Regions from separate parts of the Bradyrhizobium sp. F1.4.3 genome, predicted to be linked through region 1. Evidence: predicted binding sites of a transcription regulator. Region 1 holds the regulator's gene; each other region holds the start of a gene.

Region 1 (7,553 bases):
ACGGATATGCCGTGCGCGCAGTCGACGCGGCAAAGATCGATTCCCAGCTGACGGTGATCGGTGAGGTCGCGGCGGGCCGGCCGTTTGCCGGAACGGTCGGCGCCGGCGAAGCAGTACGGATCTTCACCGGCGGCGTGGTTCCCGACGGCGCCGACGCCGTCGTGATCCAAGAGGACACGGTCGCAGACGGCAGGCGCATCACCATCAAGGAAGCTGCCATCCGCGGACGGCACATCCGCCCCGCCGGCATCGACTTTCGCGAGGGCGACATGCTCTTGCTCAAGGGCACCAGGCTCACGGAACGCGACCTCGCGCTCGCGGCCGGCATGAACCATCCGCAGCTTCCCGTCCGCCGCCGTCCGAAGGTCGCGGTCCTCGCCACCGGCGACGAACTGGTGATGCCCGGCACCACGCCCGGTCATGGCCAGATCGTCTATTCCAACGGCTACGCCCTGCACGCGCTCGCCCGCCGCGAGGGCGCCGACACCATCGATCTCGGCGTTGCCGCCGACACGCTGGAGGCCACCACGGCGGGCATCCGCCGCGCGCGCGAGACCGGCGCCGACATCCTGATCACGACCGGCGGCGCCTCGGTCGGCGACCACGACCTGGTCCAGCCGGCGCTCAATGCCGAAGGTATCTCGATGGCGTTCTGGAAGATCGCGATGCGGCCGGGCAAGCCGATGATGCACGGGCGGCTCGGCACGATGCGGGTGATCGGCCTGCCGGGCAATCCCGTGTCGTCCTACGTTTGCGGTTTCCTGTTCATGGTGCCGCTGATTCGTGCGCTGTCGGGCCGCGAAGTGATTCATCATCGCCGCGAGCGCGCCGTGCTCGGCCGCGATGTCGGCGCCAATGACCAGCGCGAGGATTATCTTCGCGCGCGTCTCGAGGTGCGCGACGACGGCACGCTCGTCGCCCTTCCGGTCAATCATCAGGATTCCTCGCTGCTCGCGAATCTCGCTGCGGCACAGGCACTTCTCGTGCGCGCGCCGTTTGCACCGAAGGCTGAAACAGGCTCGCCCTGCGAGGTGTTGCGGCTCCCCGCCTGAACGTCTGGACCACATGCGTTCCCTGAACTTTGCGGCGTTCACGGTAAATTAAGCAGTTGCGGAACACATATCGAACATATAGTGTCCGTTCATGATTTGTTTCGAGCATCTAGCGGCTCGCCGCTGAATTGAACGTCTCGGAACCGAACGACATCAACCGGGGGATTTTGATCGAGATGCTAACGCGCAAACAATACGAGCTTCTGCGGTTCATCAGCGAACGCTTGAAGGAAAGCGGCGTGCCGCCCTCTTTCGACGAGATGAAGGACGCGCTCGATCTGCGCTCGAAATCGGGCATCCATCGCCTGATCACCGCGCTCGAGGAGCGCGGCTTCATCCGGCGCCTGCCCAACCGCGCCCGCGCCATCGAGGTGATCAAGCTGCCCGAGCTCCAGGCCGCCGCCGGCAGCCGCCGCGGCTTCACCCCGAGCGTCATCGAAGGCAACCTCGGCAAGGTGCGCGCCAGCTCCAGCGGGCCCGCGGACGACGGCGAACGTCCCGTCGCGGTGCCGGTGATGGGCCGTATCGCGGCCGGTACGCCGATCGAGGCCTTGCAGACCCGCAGCCATACCATCAGCGTACCGCCTGACATGCTCGGCTCGGGCGAACACTACGCGCTCGAAGTGCGCGGTGATTCGATGGTCGAGGCCGGCATCCTCGACGGCGACATGGCGCTGATCCAGCGCAACGAGACCGCCGATACCGGCGACATCGTGGTGGCGCTGATCGACGACGAGGAAGCAACCTTGAAGCGCTTCCGCCGCCGTGGCGCCTCGATCGCGCTCGAGCCGGCGAACGCCGCCTATGAGGTGCGCATCCTGCCGCCCAACCGGGTGAAAATTCAGGGCAAGCTGATCGGGCTTTACCGGAAGTATTAAGCCTATTGCGCTCGGCCGCTTGGCTGGCGGCCGCGCGTTCACGATTGGAGCGGACGATTGTCCGCTCCGGCTGGATAGTCTTTCTGGTTTTGCACAGATTATCCGGCCCCCTCTCCGGCGCTACATCCTCGGCACGCCGCACGAAGCATCCATCGCTTCGCAGGCCTTTGAGAGACCGAGGAGACAACCATGCGCAAGATCATTCTGAGCACAGTCACGGTGGCGCTGATCGCAGCATCAGCGTCGCAAGCCTTCGCCGCACAGTCGCAGCACCATGCCCGCAAGGCACCGCAGGCGACGAGCGAGCAATTCCGCGATGCCCGCAATGCGGTTGAACGGCCGTCGCAGCCGGCCTGGCAATATTCGGGTTGGTCGGCGCCTGCTGGCCGCTGACGTCGAAGCTCCCCAAATGCACGAGTGCAGGCATTGTTCCTCGTGCATTTGAAAAAGATATTGTGATTGTGGCTCGCGGACCCAAGCCGCAGATTTGCCCACAACCAAGCAGAGGGTTGCAGGCTTCCACTCTGATAGAGGCCTGCGCCTCAGAAGAGGCGCGGGTGCTCTATCCTGAATGAGGAGCACCCGATGTGTGACTATAGCCTTCATGCCGTCGCGACGCGTCCCGCAGAAGTCGGCGAGACGATCGTCACGACGACCTTCCGCGGCACCTCGACGCGCGGCTTCGCCTCCGAAGCCGACATGTCCGTCGCGGTCTGCCTGCTGCCGGGAACGGAGCTCGCCTTCGCCGACAGCGTCCGCTACGACAATCGCTGGATCTGGACGCGCACCATCAACTCCCGCGTCGGCAAGTTCGGCAAGGTCGATCCGCACATTCCCGATCGCCATCATGACGCGATCGAATTCCCCGACGGCAAATACGTGCTGGTGACTCAGCTCGTCGAAGGCCAGCGCGCAACCGTGCTGCAATTGCCGGTAACCCAGCCGGTCGGCGAACGCGAGCACAAGCCGCAGATCACCGCCGACAGGCAGCCAACGATCACCCGCCTGCCGATCGGCTGACGCAGCCTTCCCCCGGCCATGGCTGGGGCGAGGATTGAAATGTCCATCGCCGGCCGAGGCCGGCGAGATGGAGTGGTTTGCGTCTCTTTATCTCCCGCCGCACGAAGTTTGCGCTGCCCTGCCTGAATTTTGAACGTCCGCTCCGCTGCCAAATGGCCGATGCTGTTCGCGGCTTGAGGCGGCGGACACGCTCGATGAAAACCTTCATTCGCGTCGTTGAACTCTGGGTGCCTGACCGGACGCGCGTGCGGCTGGAGTTTGGCGGCGGCCTCTACAGCGAAGGCCTGTCCGCATTCAAGGCCGCGAGCGAGAACCTCCGCTTCGGATATGACCAGGGGCTTCCCGGCAAGGCATGGGCCAGCGGCCACCCGGTGATCCTCACCAAATTCGCCAACTCCTATTTCATGCGGACCGATCAGGCTCTCAAGGCCGGCTTGACCTGCGGCGTGGCCGTGCCGGTGTTTGCCGGCGAATTTTTGCAAGCCGTCATGGTGCTGCTCTGCGGCGGCGACGAGGCGCATGTCGGCGCGATCGAGCTCTGGCACAACGATGCCGAGGTCTCGCACGAGATGGGGCTCGTCGACGGCTATTACGGCAGCGCCGACATCTTCGAGTTCAACTCCCGCCACACCAAATTTCCCCGCGGCTTCGGCCTGCCCGGACGCACCTGGAAAGCGGGCCTGCCGCTGATCATCAGGGATCTGCACGATGCAAAGAGTTTTCTGCGCTGGGAGGACGCCGCCAAGGTCGGGATCAATCTCGGCGTCGGCGTGCCCTACCGGACCGGCACCAACCAGACTTGGGTCCTGACATTCCTCTCCGCCCAAGCCACGCCGATTGCGCGCCGCGTCGAGACCTGGGTCCCGAACGAGGCCCGTTCGGCGCTGGTGTTTCGCGCCGGCGATTGCAGTGCGCAGACCGACCTCGCCGCGCTCTATGCGACCAAATCCATCGCCAGGGGCGAAGGCAGCATCGGCGGGGCCTGGGCCACCGGTATACCCGCGCTCAACGATGATCTTGCGCATGACGGATCAGCCGTGGAGGCTTGCGCGGCCGGACTGAGCCGGATGGTGGTCCTGCCAGTGATCGACGGCGCAAGGCTCGAAGCCGTGCTGGCCTGGTACCTTTAGTCAGTCCGCTCAATCCTCGGCCTGCAAATCGGCTTCCGCAGGCGTAGCGTCCCGGTTGCGGGGCGCGACCGCTTTCGGCGCAAGACTCGTGTCGAAATCCCCCGCGCCGGCGGTAGCCGGTGACCAGGGACGATCTGCGCCCCTGGCCTTCACCGCCTGAACCGCAAAGCCGTCGCCGCGCCGCGTCAGCGCCAGCGCGCCCTGGCTCGCCAGACGCTGCCGATCGACCACCATCGCCGTACAATCGGGCGGCGCAGGCCGGGCCGTCACCACCAGCGCGGCGCGGCTGCAATCATCGGCCAGCGCCTCGATGCGCAGCGCCAGCGCGACCAGGCGGCCATCGGCAAGCGGCGTCACGCAGCCTGAATCGTCGCACGACACGTCGTTGGCGAGCGAGGCGCTGCCGGCATCGCGGGAGTCAGCATCGGCCGCAAGCCACTCCTTGAGCAGAAAGCTGTCCTTGTTCGTCCTGATCAGATGCAGCTGCCCATCCCTGCCCCTCACCGCAACGCTCTGCCCGTCACCGGCAATCAGGATATCGGGTTGCCGGACGGACAAACCCCAAAGGATCGCAACGAACAGCACCAGCGCGCCGGACCAGCGCAAAGGCGTGCGCAACAGGCCTATCAGGACGAGCCCGAGGCTTGCCGCGATCAGCGGCGCGGTGCCGAAGGCGCCGACGTGCCCGATGGCGCCGGGCAATGCCGCGACCCAGCGCGACACTGCGACCATCCAGTCGATGCCGATCCCCATCAGCCACCAGAACACGCCGTCGAGCCCGAAGGGAGCGGCAAGCAATCCCAACAGCCCGGCAGGCATGACCAGTGCCGAGACCACCGGCATCGCCCCGAGATTGGCGAGCACGCCGAACGGCGTGACACGGTGAAAGTGGAAGGCGGCATAAGGCGTGGTCGCCAGACCCGCGATCATCGAGGCCATGAACAGCATCGCGATCTCGCGCCCGCCCCACATCGCGATGCGCGCGGTCGCGGAATGATCGGGTGATGCGAACAGGTTCGGCATGCCGATTTGCACCAGCGCCACGAGCCCGAGCGTGGCGGCGAAAGACATCTGGAAGCTCGGATGCACCAGAGCCTCCGGCGCGACCGCAAGCACGATCAGGGCTGCCACCGCCAGCGTGCGAAAGGTGATGGCGCGGCGATCGACCATCACCGCGATCAACACCACCGCTGTCATGAAGAACGATCTTTGCGTGGCAACCTCCGCGCCCGACAGCAGCAGATAGAAAGCGGCCGCGACCAGCGCCGCAGCCGCCGACCATTTCTTGATGGCGAAGCCGCCCGCCAGTCCCGGGATCAGAGCGAGCAGCGCGCGCACCGCGAAGAAGACGACACCGGCAACGACCGCCATGTGATAGCCGGAGATCGAGAGCACGTGGCCGAGACCCGAGATGAACATGGCGTCGTTGACGGGCGTCGTGATCGCATCGCGCCGACCGGTGAGCAGCGCGGTCGCGATCGCGCGATTGTCGCCGTCGAGTGTCGCGCGAATGCGCGCGTCAATCGCATCGCGCAGTCCCTGCATCATCGCGGCGTAGCGCAGCCTGATCCCCCCGGTCTCGGCCGGCGCCGCCACCGTGATTGCACCCATTGCAAAACCGGAAGCGCCGATCCCCTGGAAGAACATGTCACGGGAGAAATCGTAGCTGCCGGGCCGCAACGGCGAGAGCGGCGGCATCAGCCGCGCCCTCAACTGCACGAAGCTGCCGACCTCGGGGGCGGTGCCCTTGCGCACGGAGAGGCGGACGCGCTCCAGCTTGACGTCGCTGCGCTGCGCTTCCATCGCGGTGACGCGCAGCACGAAACGGTCGGTGCGCTCGCGGATGTCGCGGGTCTCGACGAAGCCCGACAGCAACACGGAATAGAGCGGCTTTGCCAGCACGGTGTGACCGATGCGCGCCGTCTTCCAGGTCGCCATCGCAAAACCGGCCGCGACCGCCGCGATCATGATGGTAGGCGCAAACAGCCGGCTCCGCCGCAACAGAACGGCGCCGAGCATCAGTGCGACCGCCGTCGCAGCAACGACCCAGAGCACCGGCTCATGATCGGCGGCGAAATAGAGCGCGATGCCACAGCCGAAGGCGACGGGCACCCATGGGAACAGCCGCCCGGCGCCGGCCTCGGCGCGCGCCCATTCGCGCAGCGTCTCGACAAGCGCGGGCCAAACGCCAAAGCCCGCCGGCGCAAAGCCGCCGGCCGACGCAGGTCGGCCAACGGGCCAAGTCCCCGCGATACCCTGGGACCGAACTGGCCGCCCCGGCTCCGCCATTCCCCTGCACCTTACGATATGCGATGGGAGCGGAGGCTACCGGAACGTGCGGACGGACGAATAGCGGTACGGATCAGGAACGGGCCGCGTCAGCCCCTACTTTTCCTCTTCCATCGTCACGGCGACCGCCGCCTTGGCCGAGAGCCGGACCTTGTTACCCTCGATATCGGCGACGAGCCCCTTGTCGATGAAGTGATGGTGGCCCTTGTGGCCGCCCTCGCCGCTGTCCTTCTTGGTCAGCTTGATGCGGTTGCCCTCGACCTTGTCGACGGTGCCGATGTGGACGCCATCGGCGCCGATGACTTCCATATGCTCTGCGATGTTCTGCATGGGGGATCCTCATTGGGGACCCACACAACGCGCGGGATGCCCGTTCGTTGCCTCCGCCGGAATGACGTTGCCGTGGGCGGCGTCAGATCAGCGGCGCTTGTGACGAGGCGTGGTGGTTGACGATCTTCCAGTCGCCGTCCTCGCGCAGGATGACCCAGCTCATCTTGACGATGAGATCGGGGCGCTCGCCGGCGATGTCGAACGAGATGGTCGCGGCCATGTTGATCAAGTCCGGGCCGGCCTGCGCCGCGTTCACCTCGGAAAACGCCGCGCTCGGCTTTCGCCATCGCGGCAGGCCGTTGAAATAGTCCGTCACCCCGTCCCTGCCCCGATAGAGTCTTGGGTTGGAGCCAAAGAAGAACGCGTTCTTCGCATACAGCGACGACAGCGCGGCGGCGTCGAGCTTGGCGAAGCCGGCGCACCATTTCGCGATGATGGCGGAAACGATGTCACTGGCTTTGCTGCTCATTGTCCCCTCAGCCCTTGGCTACTTCCTTCGCAAAGGTGTCGCGCAATCCGATGGTCCTGGAGAACACCGGCTTGCCGGGCGTCGAGTCCTTGTCGCGGACAAAATAGCCCTGGCGCTCGAACTGCATCGGCTCGGTCGAATTGCTTTCGGCGACCGATGCTTCGATCCGGGCGTCCGTCAGAATCTCCAGCGACTGCGGATTGAGATCGGCTGCAAAATTCGAGGCGTCCGGGCTCGGGTTGGCGAACAGCTGATTGTAGATGCGGATTTCCGCGGGCACCGAGGTCGCCGCCGGCAGCCAGTGCATGGTGGCCTTGACCTTGCGGCCGTCGGGCGCATTGCCGCCCCTGGTCGCGGGGTCGTAGGTGCAGCGCAGCTCGACCAC
Region 2 (7,553 bases), 130 kb from region 1:
TTTGCCGGTGAGCGATTTCGGATTGCGCATGATCTCGGCGGGCGTGCCTTCGGCGATGATGTTGCCGCCATGCATGCCGGCGCCGGGGCCGATATCAAGGACATAGTCGGCCAGGAGAATCGCATCCTCATCATGTTCGACCACGATCACGGTGTTGCCGAGGTCGCGAAGTCTCTTGAGCGTGTCGAGCAGGCGGGCGTTGTCGCGCTGGTGCAGGCCGATCGAGGGCTCGTCGAGCACGTAGAGCACGCCGGTCAGGCCGGAGCCGATCTGCGAGGCCAGGCGGATGCGCTGGCTCTCGCCGCCGGACAGCGTGCCGGACGAACGGGAGAGGGTGAGGTAGTTGAGGCCGACATCGAGCAGGAAGGTCAGGCGCTCGCGGATCTCCTTGAGGATCCGGCCGGCGATCTCGTTCTGCTGGGTGTTCAGTGCCTCCGGCACGGTTTCGAACCACGCACCGGCGCCCTTCACCGACAGCTCCGAGATCTCGCCGATATGCTTGCCGCCGATCTTGACGCACAGCGCCTCGGGCTTGAGCCGAAAACCGTTGCAGGCACCGCAGGGCACATCGTGGAAATATTTTGCCAGCTCCTCGCGCGCCCACTCGCTTTCGGTCTCGCGATAACGCCGGTTGATGTTGGTGATGACACCCTCGAACGGCTTCTTGGTGTCGTAGGAGCGGACGCCGTCCTCATAGGAGAACTTGATCTCGTCCTCGCCGGAGCCGTAGAGGATCGCGTCTTTCGTCTTCTTGGCGAGGTCCTTCCACTTGGTCTCGAGCGTGAACTTGTAGTGCTTGCCGAGTGCGGTCAGCGTCTGCACGTAATAAGGCGATGACGATTTGGCCCAGGGCGCGATCGCGCCCTTGCGCAACGTCATCTCCTTGTCGGGGATGACGAGGTCCTCGTCGACATGCTGCTCGACGCCGAGGCCGCCGCAGGCAGGACACGCGCCATAGGGGTTGTTGAAAGAAAAGAGTCTCGGCTCGATCTCGGGGATGGTGAAGCCAGAGACCGGGCAGGCGAACTTTTCCGAGAACAGGATGCGTTCGGGCCCGCTCTTGTCGTGGATCTTTGCGGTCTTCTTTTTCTCTTCCGCCGGCGCTGCTGCCGGCGCATCGGCGAACTCGACGACGGCGAGGCCCTCGGCGAGCTTCAGCGCGGTCTCAAAGCTTTCGGCGAGACGCTGGCCGATGTCTGCGCGCACCACGATACGGTCGACCACGACGTCGATGTCGTGCGGGAATTTCTTGTCGAGCGTCGGCGCTTCGGCGAGCTCATGGAAGGTGCCGTCGATCTTGACGCGCTGAAAGCCCTTCTTGAGCCATTCGGCGAGCTCTTTCCTGTACTCGCCCTTGCGGCCGCGCACGACCGGGGCGAGCAGATAGAGGCGGGTGCCCTCGGGCAGCGCCAGCACGCGGTCGACCATCTGCGATACGGTCTGGCTCTCGATCGGTAGGCCGGTCGCCGGCGAATAGGGTACGCCGACGCGGGCCCATAACAGGCGCATGTAGTCGTAGATCTCGGTCACCGTGCCGACAGTGGAGCGCGGGTTCTTCGAGGTCGTCTTCTGCTCGATCGAGATCGCCGGCGACAGGCCGTCGATCTGGTCGACGTCCGGCTTCTGCATCATCTCCAGGAACTGGCGGGCATAGGCCGACAGCGATTCAACATAACGGCGCTGGCCTTCGGCATAGATGGTGTCGAAGGCGAGCGAGGATTTGCCGGAGCCGGACAGGCCCGTGAACACCACGAGCTTGTCGCGGGGAATCTCGACGTCGATGTTCTTGAGGTTGTGCTCGCGCGCGCCACGGATCGTAATTGCGCGCAGGTATGCTCCCGCGTTCTGCTGTTGGCGCTTCGCCTTGATCACTTCATCCATCCTGGTGGTCCTCAAGGAATCCCAAAGGCGCGCGATCGCGCCAAGGTTGAAGGCGCGCTTTGCCCGGAACCGGGATCGGCGCCGATGGGTATGCCGGCGAACGTAGGAAGAACGGGGACGGATTTCCAGTGCGACTTGCGAATCGTCAACGGATTGTTGGCGTGCTGGCGGCATTTGGCAGCAGGAACGGGCGGAACGTGCCGCCAAACAAAAAGGCCGGCGCGAGGCCGGCCTTCCGTAACGCTGTGGCGTTGGAGACGAAGCTCAGTACTTCGCGACGATCGGGCCCCCGAAGTGATAGTTTACGCCGACCTGCACGGTGTGGAAGTTGAGCGTGCCGGTGGGCAGGGCACCGAAGTACGTTTCGCCGCCGAGGCTGCGATAGAGGTACTCGCCCTTGATCGACCACTGCGGAGCAATGAACGCCTCGACGCCCGCGCCGACGGTCCAGCCGGAGTGCCACTTGCTGTCCGACGCGGTCACACCGAGCGCGCTGATGCTGACCTTGTTGTCGATCCAGGCGTAGCCGCCGGTGCCGTAGAACAGGACGTTGTTGACGGCCCAGCCGATGCGGCCGCGCACGGTGCCCATCGCATCGGTCTTCGAGCTCAGCGTCGTGCTCACAACACCGAAGCCGGGGACAGCGACAGGACCCGTCGCCGAGGCGCTGACGTCAGCCCAGGCGCCGTCGGCCTCGAGGCCGAACACGACGTTGCCGGTCTGCCAGTTGTAACCGGCGGTGCCGCCGACGAAGCCACCCTGCATCCTGGGGCTGTTTGCGTCTTCCCAGGCGCCGCCACCGACGATACCGAGGTAGAACCCGGTCCAGTTGTAGACCGAGGCCACAGCCACCGGAGCCTTGGTGTAGGGGCGTGCTGCGAGATCGGCGGCCGAAGCCGGAGCAGCGAGAGCGAACAAACAGGCCGAAGCCAACAAAACCTTCTTCATTTTCAACTTAATCCCAGTCCCGGTTTCTGTTCTTGGCCTTCCACGATCGGAAGGGCATCGGACGCGTTGGTCCAACTGATGTCGTGCTTACACCACTGAAGCTGCAAGTTGTGTCTCTCAAAAGTCACAACAGACGCATAATGTAACACTCACTGTCCTATTAATTCCCGCGGGGAGCACGCAGCAAAAGGGCCGACACGAAGCCGGCTTTCGATTTTCAAGTGATGTCAGAGGGATATCGGTACTTCGCGATCACCGGGCCACCCCAGCGAAGTTCACGCGGATGAGGTGGATATCGACGTCCTGGCTGATCCGCTCGGAGCGTGCAGCAACGCCAGGTGGTGCGCCGGCGAAGTTGCCGGAGCACATTCGGCATTAAAATCTCGCTGGAACAAATCTGGAACAAAGCTTGGGCCGATGCTATATGTGGGGATAACCCGAGGGCTGATGGGCTGATCGGTCCGCGCAAGCGTATAGGGTCGCGTCAACAGGCTGAAGAGGACCGCGGGGCGCGGCCCGGCCTCATGAATTCAGTGGCATTGGAGTGGAGAGCGGCGATGGCGGGAAGCGTCAACAAGGTCATTCTGGTTGGAAATCTCGGCAAGGATCCGGAGATCCGCCGCACCCAGGATGGGCGGCCGATTGCAAATTTGAGCGTTGCCACCTCGGAGACCTGGCGTGACAAGGCCACCGGCGAGCGCAAGGAAAAGACCGAGTGGCACCGTGTCGTGATCTTCAATGAAGGTCTCTGCAAGGTTGCCGAACAGTACCTGAAAAAGGGCGCCAAGATCTACGTCGAAGGTGCGCTCCAGACGCGCAAATGGACTGACCAGAGCGGTGCGGAGAAGTACTCCACCGAGGTCGTGCTTCAGGGCTTCAACTCGACCCTCACGATGCTCGATGGCCGTGGCGGCGGGGGAGGCGGCAGCTTTGGTGAGGAGCCGGGTGGCGATTTCGGCTCGTCCGGTCCCGTCAGCAGCGCGCCGCGCCGGCCGGTGGCCGCTGGTGGTGGTGGTGGCCGCAACAGCGACATGGACGACGACATCCCGTTCTGAGGTGGGCGCCTCGTCCTGACCGTCGCCTTGCTCGCGTGATGCGGCAGGATTTCTTACCAATTTGCGGGTAAAGCTCGGTTTTTCCCGGCTTACGTCTTGTGCTGCCTTCAGGTTTTGACGGGCTGTCATGTGAATGGTATTAACTTTATGTTAATCCTGTTTACATGGGTTGCCGGTCGATTTGGAGGAAGCCCCGCATGAGCCTTGCGCCGTTGCTTGAGGCTGCTCCGGCCATCCCGCTGCATGCTTTCGCCGCGATGGCGGCCTTCCTGCTCGGCCTCGTCCAGTTCGCGGCCCCCAAGGGTACGCTGCCGCACCGGACGGTCGGCTGGATCTGGGTGGCCCTGATGACGTTGGTGGCCGCGTCCTCGTTCTGGATCCACCAGATCCGCCTGGCGGGGCCGTTCAGCCCGATCCACCTCCTGTCGATCTTCACGCTTGTAATGCTTCCGCTGGCGGTATGGCGCGCCCACGCCCATCGCGTCGCCGCTCACCGGCGCATCATGATCCTCCTGTTCGCGGGTGCGCTGGTGGTGGCGGGCCTGTTCACGCTGGTGCCCGGGCGCATCATGCACCGGGTGATTTTCGGGGCCTGACGGGCGGTTTGCGGCGGCCGATTTGGAGCCCGTTTCTGATGGCGGCGCGGAGTGCGTAAGTCTCTGGAAAAACAGTCGGAAAAAGCGCTTCCCTGGAGCTTGCAAGGGTGGTTATCAGGGGGGCGATGCGCTATATGATTCCCAGATAAAAACTCACCGGATTCCCCCTTGGCTGACGACGACAACAAGCCCGGCGACCAGCCGGCGCAACCCTCGGACATTCGCCCCGTCTCGATCTTCGAGGAGATGAAAAAGTCCTACCTCGATTACGCCATGAGCGTGATCGTGGCGCGTGCGTTGCCTGATGCCCGCGACGGACTGAAGCCGGTGCACCGCCGCATCCTGTACTCGATGCACGAGCAGGGGCACACGCCCGACAAGAAGTACGTCAAGTCCGCCCGCGTGGTCGGCGACGTCATCGGTAAGTATCATCCGCACGGCGACCAGTCGATCTACGACGCCATGGTCCGTATGGCGCAGGACTTCTCGATGCGCGTGCCGCTGATCGACGGCCAGGGCAATTTCGGCTCGGTCGACGGCGATCCGCCGGCCGCTTATCGTTATACCGAAGCGCGGCTGACCAAGTCGGCGCTGGCCCTGCTGGCCGACATCGACAAGGACACCGTCGACTTCCAGCCGAACTACGACAACAACGAGACCGAGCCGTCGGTTCTTCCGGCCAAGTTCCCGAACCTTCTGGTCAACGGTGCGGGCGGCATCGCAGTCGGCATGGCCACGAACATTCCGCCGCACAATCTCGGCGAGGTCATCGATGCCTGCGTGGCGCTGATCGACAATCCCGCGCTCACCATCGACGAACTGATCAACATCGTTCCCGGACCGGATTTCCCGACCGGCGGCATCATTCTCGGACGGGCGGGTATCCGCGCCGGCTACCATCTGGGCCGTGGCTCGGTCGTGATGCGCGGCAAGGTCACGATCGACACCATCCGCAAGGAGCGCGAGGCGCTCATCGTCACCGAGATTCCGTACCAGGTGAACAAGGCGACGATGGTCGAGCGCATCGCCGAACTGGTCAAGGAGAAGAAGATCGAAGGCATCGCCGATCTGCGCGATGAATCCGACCGCGACGGCTTCCGCGTCGTTATCGAGCTGAAGCGCGACGCCGTGCCCGACGTGGTGCTGAACCAGCTCTACAGATTCACGCCGCTGCAGACGAGCTTCGGTGTCAACATGGTGGCGCTCGACAGTGGTCGGCCGCGGATCATGAATCTGAAAGACCTGCTCGCCATCTTCGTCGACTTCCGTGAGCGGGTCGTCACGCGGCGAACCAAGTTCCTGCTGGGCAAGGCGCGCGACCGCGCGCATATCCTGGTGGGTCTCGCCATCGCCGTTGCCAATATCGACGAAATGATTCGCGTCATCCGCACCTCACCGGACCCGACCACGGCGCGCGACACCCTGATGTCGCGCGACTGGCCGGCCCGGGACGTCGAGGACATGCTGACCCTGATCGATGACCCGCGCCACCGCATCAGCGAGAACGGCACCATCCGGCTGTCGATGGAGCAGGCCAGGGCCATTCTCGATCTGCGTTTGCAGCGCCTGACGGCACTCGGCCGTGACGAGATCCGCGAAGAGCTCGACACGCTCGCCGGCGAAATTGCCGATTATCTCGACATCCTGCGCTCACGCGCTCGCGTGCTCGACATCGTCAAGACCGAGCTTGCCGAAGTGAAGGCCGAGTTCGCCACCCCGCGCCGGACCGTGATCATCGAGCAGGAAGGCGAGGTCGAGGACGAGGACCTGATCCAGCGCGAGGAAATGGTCGTCACTGTTTCGCACGCCGGCTATGTCAAGCGCGTGCCGCTGTCGGCCTATCGGGCCCAGCGCCGCGGCGGCAAGGGCCGCGCCGGCATGCAGACCCGCGACGAGGATTTTGTCAGTCGGCTGTTTGTAGCCTCCACGCATACGCCGGTGCTGTTCTTCTCGTCGCGCGGCCAGGTCTACAAGGAAAAAGTCTGGCGGCTGCCGATGGCTGCGCCCAACGCGCGCGGCAAGGCGCTGATCAACATCCTGCCGCTGGAGCAGGGCGAGCGCATCACCACCATCATGCCGCTGCCCGAGGATGAATCCACCTGGGCCAACCTCGACGTGATGTTCGCGACCACCGGCGGCAATGTCCGCCGCAACAAGCTGTCCGACTTCGTTGACGTCCGCCGCTCCGGCATCATCGCCATGAAGCTCGACGACAATGAAGCGATCGTCGACGTGCAGATCTGCACAGAGCGCGATGACGTGCTGCTGACCGGTGCCGGAGGCCAGTGCATCCGCTTCCCCGTCACTGACGTGCGCGTGTTCACCGGGCGCACCTCGATGGGCGTGCGCGGCATTGCGCTTGGCGAGGGCGACAAGGTGATCTCGCTGGCGATTCTGCGCCATGTCGAGACCTCTTCGGACGAGCGCTCGGCTTACCTGAAGATGCGCCGTGCGGTCGCCGGCGAAGCTGCGGTTGAGGAGGCGGCGGTGGATGCTGAGGCCGAGGAGACCTCCGGCAGCTTCCAGCTCTCGCAGGAGCGCTACATTGAAATGTCGGCGCAGGAGCAGGTCGTGCTGACGGTGTCCGTCAATGGCTTCGGCAAGCGGACCTCGTCCTACGAGTACCGCACCACGGGCCGCGGCGGCAAAGGCATCGTCGCCATGAGCGTCAACAACCGCAACGGCAACCTCGTAGCGTCCTTCCCCGTGGAGGACGCTGATCAAATCATGCTGGTCACCGACAAGGGCCAGCTGATCCGCTGCCCGGTCGAAGGCATCCGCATCGCCGGCCGCTCGACGCAAGGTGTGATCGTGTTCGACACCGCCGAGGACGAGCACGTCGTCTCGGTCGAGCACATCACGGAAGAGGCCGAGAGCGGCAACGGCGAGAACGGCAACGGGGCGTGACGCTTCGTTTCGTCGCAGCGTTCTAGCGACGCTCGCCTTTCAAGATCTGTCCTCGCTGCTTCAAAGTCAGCGAGACAACTTTGTCGTTGGCGTCGCGCTCGAAGTTGATTTCGGCGGCAACGGATTCGGCGACGAAGAGATCCCGTTGGACCGACGCCAATTCGAG
Region 3 (7,553 bases), on a different contig from region 1:
ATCAAATCGCCCTGCGACTCAAACAGGCTGCGGGCGCGCTCTTCGGCCTCCTTCAGCTCCCAATTGCGATCGATCAGCGCCTCGTTGTGGGCGGCGAGCGACCGCAGCCGCCTGTTGACGAAGCGCAGCCGCATGCTGAGTGTCGCCAGGCCAAGGCAGGCGAGGGCGAACAGGAAGCTCGCGCCGATCGCAAAGGTATTGGGATCGTAGCCGGAATTCTCGGAGCGGCTGCCGGAGACGAAGCCATAGGCACCGCCGAACGTCGCCGAGAAGATCATGAACGAGCGGATCGCAAAGGAGATTCTCGGGTGGCGGCGCCTGAAGCGGCGCATGCGCACCTTGATCCGGAACGTCCGACCCATCGTCACCGACCCCGACTCTTATATAACCCTGCAATCGCCGCCCGCGACGATGTCCCCACCGACCTTGCGAACAGTTTGAGGTTTGGAGGCCGCCTCGAAACAGGGTTGACGAGATGTTAACGGCTCAGAGTGAGGCAGCCTGGAGGTGGCGCTGGCCGCCGCGGGCACCGACGATCAGCGCCGCGGCCTCGCGCTGCGAAAACGTCTTCGAGCGCACATAGATGCGGTAGTCGGCCGGCCCCTCGCTGGATAGATAGATCGTCGGACGGTCACCGCCCGGCTGCCCGGAAATCGCGACCAGACGCGTCGACGGATTGCCCTGGCAGGCGCTTGGCTCCTCGCTCGCGCCGTCATCGACCACCGCGAAATCCGCGACGTCGGCGTCGTCGGTGATCTGCACCCGCACCGTCGCCTGCGCAGGATCGTCGGTGAAGGCGACCTGGATGCCGGCGGTCCAGAACAGGGATGCGAGCTCGACCGAGGTCTCGCCGATAGCGATGCAGGGATGCGAGACCGATCCGATCTCGCTGCGGGCAAACACCGCAGCCGCCAACAGGGGAACCACCGAGGCCAGGATCTTGAAACGCAACATGACACTCTACTCGCCAGACTCGCCAGGCCCCGGCAAACTCATACGGGAACTCACGTACGTAGCTCTTGGGCCTTATGGTTTGCAGAGGGTAAAGGAAACTCGTTACCGCCGGGTTGATGCGCGCGGCCGTCACGCCATCTGCCGCACATCCTCCGCGAGTGCGCGATAGGACAGCGCTTCGGCGAGATGCAGCCGGCCGATCTTGTCGGCGCCGTCGAGATCGGCGAGCGTACGCGCGACCCGCAGCACCCGGTGATAGCCGCGCGCCGACAGCCGCATGGTCTCGGCGGCATCACGCAGCAGTTTGGCGCCCTGCGCGTCGGGCTTTGCGATCTCCTCCAGCACCGAGGCCGGCGCCTCGGCATTGGTGCGGACCTGCGGCAGGCCTGCATCCGCATAGCGCGCAAGCTGGATATCGCGTGCCGCCGCCACACGCGCCGCGACTTCGGCGGAGCCTTCCGCCGGCGGCGGCAGGATCAGATCGGCCGCGGTCACCGCCGGCACCTCGATGCGCAAATCGATGCGGTCCATCAGCGGGCCGGAGATGCGCGCCTGATAGTCGCCGGTGCAGCGATCGATGCGGCCGCGCTTGCAGGCATAGCCCGGCTCGAACGCATTGCCGCAGCGGCAGGGATTCATCGCGGCGACCAGCATGAAGCGCGCCGGATAGGTGACGCGATGGTTGGCGCGGGAGACCGAGACCTCACCGTTCTCCAGCGGCTGGCGCAGCGAATCCAGCACCCGCGGGTCGAATTCCGGCAGCTCGTCGAGGAACAGCACGCCCTGATGCGCGAGCGAGATCTCGCCGGGCTTTGCCCGCGCGCCGCCGCCGGTGAGTGCCGCCATGCTGGCGGAGTGATGCGGCGAGCGGAACGGGCGCCGCGACGTCAGCGCGCCGCCCTCGATCTCGCCGGCGACAGAGGCGATCATCGAGACCTCCAACAGCTCGCCCGGCGACAGCGGCGGCAGGATCGAGGGCAGCCGCGCCGCCAGCATCGACTTGCCGGCGCCGGGCGCGCCGATCATGAGCAGATGATGGCCGCCGGCGGCCGCGATCTCGAGCGCCCGCTTGGCGCTCTCCTGGCCCTTGATGTCGCGCAGGTCGAGCAGCGAGGCCGGGGCCTCATGCACCTTCGGCACCGGGCGCGACAGCACCTGCGTGCCCTTGAAGTGGTTGGCGATCTGGATCAGCGAGTGTGCGGCGATGATCTGGATGTCCGGGCTCGCCCACGCTGCTTCCGAGCCGCAAGCGGCGGGACAGATCAATCCTTCCTCGCGCACATTGGCGCCGATCGCGGCGGGCAAAACGCCGGCAACCGGCGCGATCGAGCCGTCGAGGCCGAGTTCGCCAAGCACGGTAAAACCCGTCAGTGCGTCCGGCGGTATAGCGCCGATCGCCGCCATCAGCCCGAGCGCGATCGGGAGATCATAATGGCTACCTTCTTTTGGCAAGTCGGCGGGCGCGAGGTTGACGATGATCCGCCGTGCCGGCAACGCCAGCCCCGAGGCGATCAGCGCCGAGCGAACCCGCTCGCGCGCTTCCGACACGGCCTTGTCCGGAAGGCCGACGATGGCAAACGCCGGCAGGCCCGGCGCGACCTGCACCTGCACGTCGACCGCGCGGGCCTCGATCCCCTCAAATGCAACGGTAGAAACCCGCTGAACCATGCCCGAACCAGCCTGCCCTCTCGCACAATCGAGGGTAGCAGAGCTCGATCTCCTCTGCAAGAACAATACGGGAACATTCCCGGAGGCCCGGCAAGCCCTAATCAATCGTAAACAGGGCGCAGACACTATGCCTCGAATGCGAGCGGCCCTGCTCAGCACATCCCAACGAATGTTCGCTACTCCTAGGGGTGCGGGATGGGCCGTGATCTAACGGGTGAACAATTCAAATGCTTGCAAATCGCCGCAGAAGCGAACGTCGGGTGTGCACGCGGCTCGCCAAGATTCATTTCGGCGCGGGTTCGCTGCCGAGGGACTGCACGATTACGGATATCTCGGATGGGGGCGTGAAAGTGGTGGCGGAATTCCTGGAAGTGCCGCCGCAATTCACGATCATCTTCGCGCCCGACTACTCCCGCCAGTGCCGCCTGCGCTGGCGCATCGGCTGCGAATTCGGCGCGGAATTCACCGACTAGACGAGCATGATCCGGACCCGAAGGGCCGCGTTAGCGCAAAATGTGCAGCGGTTTTCCGGAAAGATCATGCTCAAACTAAAGACCCGATGCGCGTCCTTAACGGGAATTTAGCGTTAATCGGTAAGCATCCCTGATCAGTCGCCGAGTGATCAGAGTATGTCCAAGCGTTCGTCCCTTGCCTCTCCCCCGGCGAGATTGCTGCTTCCCGCGCTTCTGGTGCTCGTGCTCGGCGGTTGCCAGACCACGAGCCTTGAGGACGTCACCGGCGCGCTCGGCGGCAAGCCGGAATCCATGGCCAGGGCCGACGCCAAACCGGACATGGACGCCCTGCGCGAGCGCTATCGCGCCAAGCCGAGCGATTCCAACATCGCCCTCGATTACGGCCAGGCGTTACGCCAGACCGGCCAGCGCGCCCAGGCGGTCGCGGTGCTCGAGCAGGCCGTGCTCGCCCATCCCAGCAACAAGGCGCTGCTCGCCGGCTACGGCCGCGCGCTCGCCGACAGCGGCAATTTCCAGCAGGCCTTCGATGTCCTGAGCCGCGCGCACACGCCCGAGGATCCCGACTGGCGCATCCTGTCGGCACAGGGCGCGGCGCTCGACCAGCTCGGCCGCAACGAGGAAGCGCAGCAATATTATGCGACCGCGCTGAAGATCGTGCCGGACGAACCGCAGGTTTTGTCCAATCTCGGGCTGTCCTATCTGCTCCAGAACAATCTGCCCAGGGCAGAGGAAACCATGCGCCGCGCCTACGAGCGCAACCCGGCGGATTCGCGCGTGCGGGCCAATCTCGCGCTGGTGCTGGGACTGGAAGGAAAGCAGGCCGAGGCCGAGACCATCGTGAAGGCCGATCTTCCGCCGGATCAGGCTGCGGCAAAGGTCACGGCACTGCGCCAATTGCTGACGAAGAAGCAACAGCAGCGGGCTGAGAAGTAACCCGCCGCAGTTAGCTCGCGCTTACGATGCCTTGCGATGTGGTGCAGATGGGCGTCCGGATCTGCCCTTCAACTTCTTCAGGAGTGGTCCGAGCAGGGAGCGCTTCGGCTTCTTCACCTCGCCACGTCCGGCGAGACGGTTTGCCATGTTCTGGAATAGCTCGGTGGTGCGGTGGCTCTTGGAGACCTCCGCGATCATCTGGCCGTTATTGGCCGCGGTCGAGAACAGCTTTGAATCGAACGGGATCACCGCGAGCGGCTGGCTCTCCATGGTCTTGGCAAACGACTTGACGTCGATCTCCGCCCGCTTGTGCATGCCGACCTGGTTGATGCAGTAGAGCGGCGGCCGGTCGTTCGGCCGTGCCGCCTTGAGCACGGTGAGCATATTCTTGGTGTTGCGCAAGTTGGCGAGATCGGGCTCGGCCACGATCACGATGTCGTCGGCGTTGACCAGCGCGCGCCGCGTCCAGCCCGACCATTGGTGGGGAACGTCGAGCACGATGCAGGGCGTGGTCATGCGCAGCGTGTCGAAGATCGCGTCAAAAGCTTCGGCGCCGAAATCATAGACACGGTCAAGGGTGGCAGGCGCAGCGAGGAGGCTGAGGCGCTCGGTGCATTTGGAGAGCAGGCGCTCCATCAGCGCCGTGTCCGGCCGATCCTGCGACAGCACCGCGTTGGCGATGCCCTGAACCGGGTCCTGGTTGTAGTCGAGGCCCGCGGTGCCGAAGGCGAGGTCGAGGTCGATCACGACGGAATCGAGCGCCAGGTCGCGCGCGATGGTCCAGGCCACGTTGTGCGCGACGGTGGACGCACCGACGCCGCCCTTGGCGCCGACCACCGCGATGACGCGGCCGGTGATGATGGCTTCCGAAGCCGAGAACAGGCTGCAGATCGAGCGCACCACGTCGATGGTCTCGACCGGCCCGATCACGTAGTCGTTGACGCCGCGCCGCACCAGCTCGCGATAGGGCGCCGTGTCGTTGGGATTGCCGATCACGACCACGCGGGTGCCGGGATCGCAGACGCCGGCGAGATCGTCGAGCCCTTCGAGGATGTCGCGCGTGCCGTCGGATTCGATCACGATCACGTTCGGCGTCGGCATCGTGTCATAGACTTCGATCGCCGCGGCAAGGCCGCCGTCTTTTGCGGTGAGATGCGCCTTGGCGAGACGGCGGTCCTGGCCTGCCGCGGTCACCGCGGCGAGCGTCTGCTCGGTCTCGCAAAACGCCTGCACCGAGATGCGGGGTACCGGCGCAATGTGTTCGTCGGGGTGCTGCGGATCGTCCGCTTCTTCGTCGTGGACGCTTGTCATTTGCCTGTGTCGCTGAGTTTGGCCTTGTCAGCCTCGGGATAGGTGGTCGAGGTCGCCGCGCCCTTGCGGTAGCGGTCGAAGGCGATGTCGCGCCGTGCGGTATAGGCCGGCGTCTCGGCGCGAGGCTGCTCGAGGTCGGCGGGATTGTCGATCATCGCCGCGAGATTGCGCTGGGTGGCGCAGCCGAGATTGAAATAGGGCCGGTTCTCATTGTAGCCGGGGTCGAGGATGGACGGCCCCATGTCCTCCGGCCACAGCCCGCACGGGCCGGCGACCGCGGCGATCCTGGAATAGCTCAGCCGGATGGTCGGCAGCAGGGCGGGATCCTCGGGGCGGTAGGGATGCTGGACGATGGCGCGCGATGGCACGCCGCTGGCGCCGAGCACGGCGCGGATTTCGTGATAGGTCGCCGCTGCGGCGCGCGAGTTCGCGGTGTCGACGGGCACGTCGACAATGACAGAGCCGGTGCCTTCGCGCACCCAGTCCTGGCCGATGCCGGTGACGTCGGCGTGCTGCGCGGCCGAGAGACCGCCGCGGGCCTTGCCGACAAAGATCACGATCGAGCGCTTGGCTTCCTGCACCGCGATCGGGTGACGCTGGCGATAGTCGGTCGGCACCGTCTGGGTGGTAACGACCTCGCCGGTGGTGTTGCACGCACCCAGCATGACGGAGAGCCCCGCCAGTGCGAGCGCGATGCGCAAATTGCGACGTCGATCATCTGTCGTCTTCGTCATCGGCCTGTCCCCACTTGCCCCGTGTCTTGCCCCGTTCGCCAAACCGTCCGTTCGTCTCAGTCGATGATGAAGCCGAAATCGCCCTGGTTGCCGTCCATCGGATCGACGCGGCGCGCAATGCCATAGAGGCGGTTCATGCGGCCGAGCAGCGCCGATTGCGCATCCGACGACGGCGCGAAGCCGTCATCCGGCCGCGACAATTCCTTCTGGGCGACCGCGCGCACCACATAGGGCGTCACGATCACCATCAGCTCGGTCTCGTTGTTGACGAAGTCCTGGCTGCGGAACAGCGCACCGAGGATCGGCACCTGGTCGACGCCGGGCAGGCCGTTGATCGCCTGCTTGGTCTGCTGCTGGATCAGGCCGGCCATCGCCATCGAGCCGCCCGACGGGATTTCCAGCGTGGTCTCGGCGCGACGGGTCTGGACCGAGGGGATGGTGATCGAGTTGGTCGAGCTCGAGGACAGCGCCTGCGACACGGTGATGGCGTTCTGGCTCGACAGCTCCGAGACCTCGGTCATCACCCGCAGGCTGATGCGGCCCTCGCTGAGCACCACCGGCGTGAAGTTCAGCGAGATGCCGAACTTCTTGTAGGTGATCTGGGTGGTACAGACATGGGTGACCGGATCGCAGGAATAACCCGCCGGGATCGGGAATTCGCCACCCGCAATGAAAGTCGCGGATTCACCCGAGATCGCCGTCAGGCTCGGCTCCGCCAAGGTGCGCATCACGCCGGCGCTTTCCATCGCGCGCATCGTGGCGCTGACGGTGGCCACACCCTTGGTGAGGCCGGAGACGCCGAGCCCGTTGTTGCTGACCAGCGGTCCGCCACTGGCCGAGAACGGGTTGGAATTGTTGAAATTGACCACCGCGGTGCCGGCGTTCAGGCTGGCGCTGAGGTCGACGCCCAATTGCTTGACGATGTCGCGGCGGACTTCGCCGACCACGACTTTCAGCATCACCTGGTCGCGGCCGCGCACGACGATGTTGTTGACGACCTTGTCGGCGCCGCCGACCAGCTTGGCGGCGACGTCGCCGGCCTGCTGGGCCTCGACCGGGCTCGACACCGAGCCGGTCAGCATCACGCTGTCACCGACGCCCTCGATCTGCACGCCCGGCAACGACTGGCGCAGCGCCGCGCGCATGCCGTTGAGATCGCGCTTCACCGCGATGTCGTAGGAGGCGACCTGCTGGCCGTCAGCGGTGAAGAACACGACGTTGGTCTGGCCGACCTGGCCGCCGATGATATAGGCGCGCTGCGCCGAGCGGATCACCGCATTGGCGATCTTGGGATCGGCCACCAGAACGTCCTTGACCTCGCGCGGCAGGTCGATCACGACCGACTTGCCGACGCCGAGCGACAGGAAGCGCGTCCGGGCCGGCGCGATGGTCGCGACCGGCGCCACGCCGAGATCCGGCGCCTGCAACGGCGCCTGGTCTCCGACCGGCGCATCCGCCGCGCTGACCCGATCGGGGGCTG
Region 4 (7,553 bases), on a different contig from region 1:
CTCAGCGGCCGCGCGCTGGTCGCGCTCCAGGGTCCGAAGGCGGAATCGGTGTTGGCGAAATTGTGTGCGGAGGCGCCAGCCATGAAGTTCATGGACGCCGGCCCGCACAAGGTCGCGGGCATCGACTGTTTCGTGTCGCGCTCCGGCTATACCGGCGAGGACGGTTTTGAGATTTCGGTTCCCGCTGCGGACGCCGAACGCCTCGCCAAGACGCTGCTGGACAATCCCGACGTGCTGCCGATCGGCCTCGGCGCGCGCGACAGCCTGCGGCTGGAAGCCGGGCTCTGCCTCTACGGCCACGACATCGACACCGAGACCACGCCGGTCGAGGCCGCGCTGGAATGGTCGGTGCAGAAGAGCCGCCGTAGCGGCGGCGCCCGCGCCGGTGGCTTTCCCGGTGCGGAAAAGATTCTCGCGCATTTCGACCAGGGCGCAAGCCGCCGCCGCGTCGGCCTGCGCACCGAGGGCCGCGCGCCGGCGCGCGAGGGCGCGCTGTTGTTTGCGGATGCCGCGGGCGGGGAGCCGATCGGAAAGGTCACGTCGGGCGGCTTCGGCCCGAGCCTGAATGCGCCAGTGGCAATGGGCTACTTGCCCACCGCGTCGAGCGCGCTCGGCACACAACTCTTCGCCGAGGTGCGCGGCCAGCGCTTGGCCGTCACGGTCGCCGCCATGCCCTTCGTGAAAAACACCTACAAACGCTGAGGATCGAAAATGACCACGACGCTGTTTACCTCCGACCATGAATGGCTGGCCATCGACGGCGATGTCGCAACCGTCGGCATCACCGACTATGCGCAGTCGCAGCTCGGCGACGTCGTGTTCGTCGAACTGCCCAAAGTCGGCCGCACGCTGAAGAAGACCGAAGCCGCAGCCGTCGTGGAATCCGTGAAGGCCGCGTCCGACGTCTACGCGCCGATCTCAGGCGAAGTGCTGGAGACGAACGACGCGCTCGCCGCCGAGCCGGCGCTGATCAATTCGGATGCGCAAGGCGCAGCCTGGTTCTTCAAGATCAAAATTGCCGACAAGAGCGAGCTCGGCGGCCTCATGGATGAAGCCGCCTACCAGGCGCACACGGCTTAGAGAGCGATGGAGCAAGCGATGACCGCGCACCGCAAATCCAACGGCGACGCCGCCGCCAGTTTCGTTCGCCGCCATATCGGCCCCTCCGCGCGCGACGTCGCCGCGATGCTGGAGACCGTCGGCGCCAAGAGCGTCGATGCGCTGATGGCGGAAACGCTGCCCGCTTCGATCCGGCAGGCCTCCCCGCTCGATCTCGGCAAGCCGTTGAGCGAGACCGAGGCGATCGCGCATATGGGCGAGCTGGCCGCCCAGAACCAGGTCTTCACCTCGCTGATCGGCCAGGGCTATTCCGGCACGATTTTGCCCGCGGTGATCCAGCGCAACATCCTGGAGAACCCGGCCTGGTACACGGCCTACACGCCCTACCAGCCGGAGATCAGCCAGGGCCGGCTGGAGGCGCTGCTCAACTTCCAGACCATGATCTGCGACCTCACCGGGCTCGACGTCGCGAACGCCTCGCTGCTCGACGAGGCAACTGCGGCCGCCGAAGCGATGGCGCTCGCGGAGCGGCACTCGCGGGTCGAAGCAAAGGCCTTCTTCGTCGACAAGGATGTGCATCCGCAGACGCTCGCAGTGATGCGCACCCGCGCCGAGCCGCTGGGCTGGAAGCTGATCGTCGGCGATCCCCTCACCGATCTCGACAAGGCCGACGTGCTTGGTGCGCTGCTGCAATATCCGGGCAGTTCGGGCACGGTGCGCGACCTCAGGCCGGCGATCACGGCACTGCGCGCCAAGGGCGCACTCGCGATCATGGCCGCCGATCTCTTGGCACTGACGCTGCTCGCCTCGCCCGGCGAGCTCGGGGCCGACATCGCGATCGGTTCGGCGCAGCGCTTTGGCGTGCCGATGGGTTATGGCGGACCGCACGCGGCCTACATGGCGGTGCGCGATGCGCTGAAGCGCTCGCTGCCCGGCCGCATCGTCGGCCTCTCCGTCGACTCGCGCGGCGCGCCCGCCTATCGCCTCGCGCTCCAGACCCGCGAGCAGCACATTCGCCGCGAGAAGGCGACCTCCAACATCTGCACCGCGCAGGTGCTGCTCGCCGTGATCGCCTCGATGTATGCGGTCTATCACGGCCCCGAAGGCCTGGCGCAGATCGCGCGCAATGTGCATCGCCGCGCGGCCGTGCTCGCCGCCGGCCTGCGCAAACTCGGCTTTGCGCCGCTGTCTGAAAGCTTCTTCGACACGCTCAGCGTGGATGCCGGAGGCAAGCGCGCTGAGATCATCGCACGCGCAGCCGCCGAGAAGATCAATCTCGGCATTGGCGAAACCGCGCTGCGGATCGCGCTCGACGAGACCACCACGCCCGCGACGGTCGAGGCGGTCTGGCGCGCCTTCGGCGGCCAGCTCGCTTACGCCGAGATCGACGCCACTACGCGCGAGGCGCTGCCGGAAGCGCTGAAGCGCGCGACCTCCTTCCTCACCCATCCGGTGTTCCATGCGCATCGCTCGGAGACCGAGATGCTGCGCTACATGCGCAAGCTCAGCGATCGCGACCTCGCGCTCGACCGTGCGATGATCCCGCTCGGCTCCTGCACGATGAAGCTGAACGCGACCACCGAGATGATGCCGCTGACCTGGCCGGAATTTTCCAACCTGCATCCCTTCGCCCCGCGCGAGCAGGCAAAGGGCTACCACGCGCTGTTCGCGCGGCTGGAAAAGTGGCTGTGCGACATCACCGGCTATGACGCGATCTCGCTGCAGCCGAATTCAGGCGCGCAAGGCGAATATGCCGGGCTTTTGGCCATCCGCGGCTATCATGCCGCGCGCGGTGAGAGCCACCGCAAGATCTGCCTGATCCCCTCCTCCGCCCACGGCACCAACCCGGCCTCGGCCGCGATGGTCGGCATGGACGTGGTGGTGGTCGCCTGCGAGAAGAACGGCGACGTCGACGTTAACGATCTCCGCGCCAAGGCCGAGAAGCACTCCAACGATCTCGCCGCGGTGATGATCACCTATCCCTCGACGCATGGCGTGTTCGAGGAGCACATTCGCGAGATCTGCGACATCGTGCATGGCCATGGCGGCCAGGTCTATCTCGACGGCGCCAACCTCAACGCGCAGGTCGGCCTGTCCAGGCCCGGCGATTACGGCGCCGATGTCAGCCATCTCAATCTGCACAAGACTTTCTGCATCCCGCATGGCGGCGGAGGACCGGGCATGGGTCCGATCGGCGTGAAGGCGCATCTCGCCCCGTTCCTGCCAAATCATCCAGAGAATCGCCATCCCGCGGCCGACGCGAAGCCGCCGGTCGGCCCGGTGTCGGCCGCGCCGTTCGGGTCGGCGTCGATCCTGACCATCTCCTACATCTACATCCTGATGATGGGCGGCGACGGCCTGAAGCGCGCGACCGAGATCGCTATCCTCAACGCCAACTACGTCGCCGCGCGTCTCGATGTGCATTTCCCGGTGCTCTACAAGAACGAGAAGGGGCGCGTCGCGCACGAATGCATCGTCGACCCTCGCGCGCTGAAGGCAACCAGCGGCGTCACCGTCGACGACATCGCAAAGCGTCTGATCGATTACGGGTTCCATGCGCCGACCATGAGCTTCCCGGTGCCGGGCACGCTGATGATCGAGCCGACCGAATCGGAATCGAAAGCGGAGCTGGATCGCTTCTGCGATGCCATGATCGCGATCCGGAAAGAGATCGCCGAGGTCGAGGGCGGCCGCTTCAAGATCGAAGCGTCGCCTCTGCGCCATGCCCCGCACACCGTGCACGACATCGCGGATGACAATTGGACCCGCGCCTACACCCGCGCCGAAGGCTGCTTCCCATCAGGCACCTCGCGCACCGACAAATACTGGTGCCCGGTCGGCCGCGTCGACAACGTCTATGGCGACCGCAACCTGGTGTGCTCCTGCCCGCCGGTGAGCGATTACGCGGAAGCCGCGGAGTAAGGGATTCGTAGGGAAGGTTAGCGGGCGGCTGCGCGAAGCGCAGTCCGCTGGCGTAACCCACCACTTCAGCTTCCGCGGAGACGAACAGTGGTGGATTACGCCTTCGGCTAATCCACCCTGCGGTTTCGACTTACGGTGCAACCAGCGAACGGCTTTGCGCATCCCACCGCGACAGCCGTTCGTTGGTCAGCAGCGTGCCACCCCACCAGCGTCGGATCGGATTGTGGTGGCGGAAGTCCTCCCGGCCCGCAAGGACGGCTTGGCCAAACTCGGTCAACGACAGCCGGCTCCGGCGATACGCGGCGTTGCGGCCTCGCGCATCATGCGGAGCGAGCGTCGCGAGTTTCGGATCGAGACCAGCGATCGCCGGCATCGGGCCGGATGCGAGCCCTTCGAGCAACGGGCCGAACTCCCACTGGTCGAACACGCGCGTTTCGAGCAGCCCGCCCGGCTGAAACAGCTCCTTGGTGCGGTTGTGGCCCTTCGCAATCAATTCTAGAAGCCGCGCTTCCGTCGCGCCTAATCCCGTGACCGGCGACGGCAGTTCGGCCAGCAATTCTTCCATCGCCGGCTTCAGAAAGGGGAACTTGGGAAACTGCCGACTGAGCAGTCCGAAACAACGCTCCGGCGTTGGCGCCCGATAGGCCTCCCAGGCGATGTGGGCGATCTCGAAGTCGCGCTCCGTGACGTCGAATTCCCGCACGCTACGATCGCGAAGCTCCGCGACATCGGCTCCGATCAAATCGAAATCGACCAGCCGCAGTCGCAGACGCTCGACCATCGATGGGCGAGAACGCAGATAGTCGAGGATCCAGATCAATAGCAATTGACTGTTGGGTTCAGGATCGAACCACAGCTCGATGCGATCGACACCGTAAGCCTCACAGAACCAGACCAGCCAAGTGTTCTTATGCGCAAGACCCGTCTGGGAGGATCGCCTGACGAGGTCGGACCAATGCACCTCGGGATCGCGTGGGTACATGCGACCGTTGAGATATTGATCAAGATGGTACGACGTGGGCAGCGGTCCCGACACGAACCGAAAGATAAGCGGGACGACCATTTCCGCGCGGTGGGCGTGGATGAGACCAACGCCGGACGAACTGGTCAGGATTACACGCCTCATGTCCGAGGTGCCCTCACGCAAAACGAAACGGGCACTGACGACGTCGGCAACTCAACGTCCTCAGCGCCCGCTCCTCGCGAAAACTCTTCGCGTTCAGGCTTACTCGTCCGCCGGCTCCTCGCCGTCGGCGTCGCGCTCGGGGCTGCCGGCGAGAATCTGCTCGGCGATCAGGCCGGAGTTTTGACGGATCGCGGTTTCGATCTTGGCGGTGATGTCGGGATTGGCCTTCAGGAAGGCTTTCGAGTTCTCGCGGCCCTGGCCGAGACGCTGGCTGTCATAGGAGAACCAGGCACCGGACTTTTCGACGAGACCGGCCTTGACGCCGAGGTCGAGGATCTCGCCCATCTTGGAGACGCCCTCGCCGTACATGATGTCGAACTCGACCTGCTTGAACGGCGGTGCCAGCTTGTTCTTCACCACCTTGACGCGCGTGGTGTTGCCGACCACCTCGTCGCGCTCCTTGATCGCGCCGATGCGGCGGATGTCGAGGCGGACGGAGGCATAGAACTTCAGCGCATTGCCGCCGGTGGTGGTTTCCGGCGAGCCGTACATCACACCGATCTTCATGCGGATCTGGTTGATGAAGATCACCATGGTGTTGGACTTGTTGATCGAGGCGGTGAGCTTGCGCAGCGCCTGGCTCATCAGCCGCGCCTGGAGACCCGGCAACGCATCGCCCATCTCGCCCTCGAGCTCGGCCTTCGGCACCAGGGCCGCGACCGAGTCGATCACCAGCACATCGACCGCGCCGGAGCGAACCAGCGTGTCGCAGATTTCCAGCGCCTGCTCGCCGGTGTCGGGCTGCGAGATCAGGAGTTCGTCGATATTGACGCCCAGTTTGCGCGCATAGACCGGGTCGAGCGCATGCTCGGCGTCGATGAAGGCGCAAATACCGCCCTTCTTCTGCCCTTCCGCCACCGTGTGCAGCGCCAGCGTGGTCTTGCCCGAGGATTCCGGCCCGTAGATCTCGACGACGCGCCCCTTCGGCAGACCGCCGATCCCGAGCGCAATATCGAGCCCCAGCGAGCCCGAGGAGACCGACTCGACATCCATCGAACGGTCGTTCTTGCCGAGCTTCATCACCGAGCCCTTGCCGAACTGGCGCTCGATCTGGGAGAGCGCGGCGGCCAGAGCTTTACTCTTGTCCATGGAAGATCCTTCGACGATACGCAGCGCAGTGGTGGACATTGGGTCGTGCTCCTTATGGCGAGGATTCGGGTGCGGGACAAACGATTGGCGAGGCGGGTCGTCGATAAAAGCAATGTACCCTATTTGTTCCAAGTTCGCAATATGTTCTTTTGCGGATTTTGGTACTGGCCGAAATAGGCCACTCGGGATTTCAAAGTAGGCCACGAATCGGTTGACGCCACGCACCCGAATTTGCAGGCGGCGTCGCCTTCTTTGGGTTGGAAATTTTTTCCAAGTCGTTGCTTCGGAGAAGTTATCAACAGATCACGGACAAGTTTAAGGTATATAAATCAACATCTTAAGTCTGACTTCGATTTACGATTTAAACTTTGCGTGGCGAATCAAAAACGGCGCGCTTAAGCTTGAGCACGATCTAAATTGATTCGTGCGGACGGCCATGAACCCGAAAGATGAAATCGCCCGACTGATTGAAGCCGCCGAAGAGGCAGCTTATCGGCGTGGCTGGGAGGACGCCTGCATCGCAATAAAGCGGGCCGCTGACGCCGTGCAGCAATCAGCTAGCCTCGCCACGGCATTCGAGGCCGATGTCGTGATTGAGCCCCGCCACGCCATTGAGCCTCGTAAGACGGGCAGGCCCGCATCTATCGCCATTCAAGTCGTGGAGGATTGCATCAATGCATCTCCCGGCAAGAAAGGCGTTGATGTCGTCAAGGCGGTTCAATTGGTTGATGCCCAGATTCCAGAACGCACCGTGCGGACTTGCCTGCGGCGTTTGAAGATGAGCAAAAAAATCTGGCAGCGGAATGGTCTCTGGTATCCGAAACCGCCGCGCCAAGCAGCGTTCTTTGAAAACGAAAATGGGGAGGCGAATAGCTCACCTCCCCATAATTGAGTTAGACCCGTGTGGTGCAATTGGTAGACACGCCGGACTGATACTCCGGTGTCGGATGAGATAAGCTGACAGTGCTGGTTCGAATCCAGCCACGGGCACCAAATAAATGCAATGATTATAAGTGGCCGATTCATCTTTGTGATGAATTGGCCATTTGTGATTCATGACTTGCCGCCGTGGATTACCGTGAACTTTCGGCGGCGATCTGGCGGGGTCTCAGTGGGCAGCGCAGGGGCCATAGCAAGCGCGGCGTCCACAAGCTGCGGCAACCGTCCAAGCCTTCTCCGCCACGCCCAGCGCCTTCGCTGGCGTTGTGCGCAGGGCCTCGTGGGTGCGGCATAGATTGTAATGCGCGACGTACAGCGCGACGGCCGCAACGTGGTTGTCCAGCTTCCTGCTAAAGCC

Evidence for each region. The regulator LexA, encoded in region 1, represses DNA repair genes until DNA is damaged. The targets are predictions, from matches to a motif close to TGTTCNNNNTGTGTTCNG.
Region 2: uvrA (excinuclease ABC subunit UvrA) is a predicted target of LexA. The motif match lies at 1,978-1,995, and genes of this name have one in related genera.
Region 3: ABIB73_RS13690 (YifB family Mg chelatase-like AAA ATPase) is a predicted target of LexA. The motif match lies at 2,681-2,698, and genes of this name have one in related genera.
Region 4: recA (recombinase RecA) is a predicted target of LexA. The motif match lies at 6,388-6,405, and genes of this name have one in related genera.

The regions. Positions count from the first base shown of each region.
Region 1 covers NZ_JBEPRN010000001.1:513,087-520,639, forward strand. The annotation lists gene ABIB73_RS02590 (molybdopterin molybdotransferase MoeA) at 1-1,052, shown strand, start outside; gene lexA (transcriptional repressor LexA) at 1,229-1,930, shown strand; gene ABIB73_RS02600 (hypothetical protein) at 2,120-2,323, shown strand; gene ABIB73_RS02605 (hypothetical protein) at 2,516-2,950, shown strand; gene ABIB73_RS02610 (GAF domain-containing protein) at 3,145-4,080, shown strand; gene ABIB73_RS02615 (ComEC/Rec2 family competence protein) at 4,090-6,369, opposite strand; gene ABIB73_RS02620 (DUF2171 domain-containing protein) at 6,466-6,699, opposite strand; gene ABIB73_RS02625 (nuclear transport factor 2 family protein) at 6,782-7,168, opposite strand; gene ABIB73_RS02630 (glutamine--tRNA ligase/YqeY domain fusion protein) at 7,176-7,553, opposite strand, start outside.
Region 2 covers NZ_JBEPRN010000001.1:385,265-392,817, reverse strand. The annotation lists gene uvrA (excinuclease ABC subunit UvrA) at 1-1,881, opposite strand, end outside; gene ABIB73_RS01990 (outer membrane protein) at 2,146-2,829, opposite strand; gene ABIB73_RS01985 (single-stranded DNA-binding protein) at 3,387-3,884, shown strand; gene ABIB73_RS01980 (DUF2306 domain-containing protein) at 4,082-4,480, shown strand; gene gyrA (DNA gyrase subunit A) at 4,649-7,387, shown strand; gene ABIB73_RS01970 (serine hydrolase) at 7,410-7,553, opposite strand, start outside.
Region 3 covers NZ_JBEPRN010000003.1:347,031-354,583, reverse strand. The annotation lists gene ABIB73_RS13700 (ATP-binding protein) at 1-362, opposite strand, end outside; gene ABIB73_RS13695 (hypothetical protein) at 487-954, opposite strand; gene ABIB73_RS13690 (YifB family Mg chelatase-like AAA ATPase) at 1,084-2,622, opposite strand; gene ABIB73_RS13685 (PilZ domain-containing protein) at 2,850-3,095, shown strand; gene ABIB73_RS13680 (tetratricopeptide repeat protein) at 3,252-4,028, shown strand; gene ABIB73_RS13675 (CpaE/TadZ family protein) at 4,050-5,339, opposite strand; gene ABIB73_RS13670 (CpaD family pilus assembly protein) at 5,336-6,073, opposite strand; gene ABIB73_RS13665 (type II and III secretion system protein family protein) at 6,130-7,553, opposite strand, start outside.
Region 4 covers NZ_JBEPRN010000005.1:64,726-72,278, reverse strand. The annotation lists gene gcvT (glycine cleavage system aminomethyltransferase GcvT) at 1-702, shown strand, start outside; gene gcvH (glycine cleavage system protein GcvH) at 712-1,080, shown strand; gene gcvP (aminomethyl-transferring glycine dehydrogenase) at 1,099-3,981, shown strand; gene ABIB73_RS16785 (hypothetical protein) at 4,112-5,107, opposite strand; gene recA (recombinase RecA) at 5,207-6,295, opposite strand; gene ABIB73_RS16775 (hypothetical protein) at 6,693-7,148, shown strand; partial or broken gene ABIB73_RS16770 (IS1 family transposase) at 7,310-7,553, opposite strand, start outside.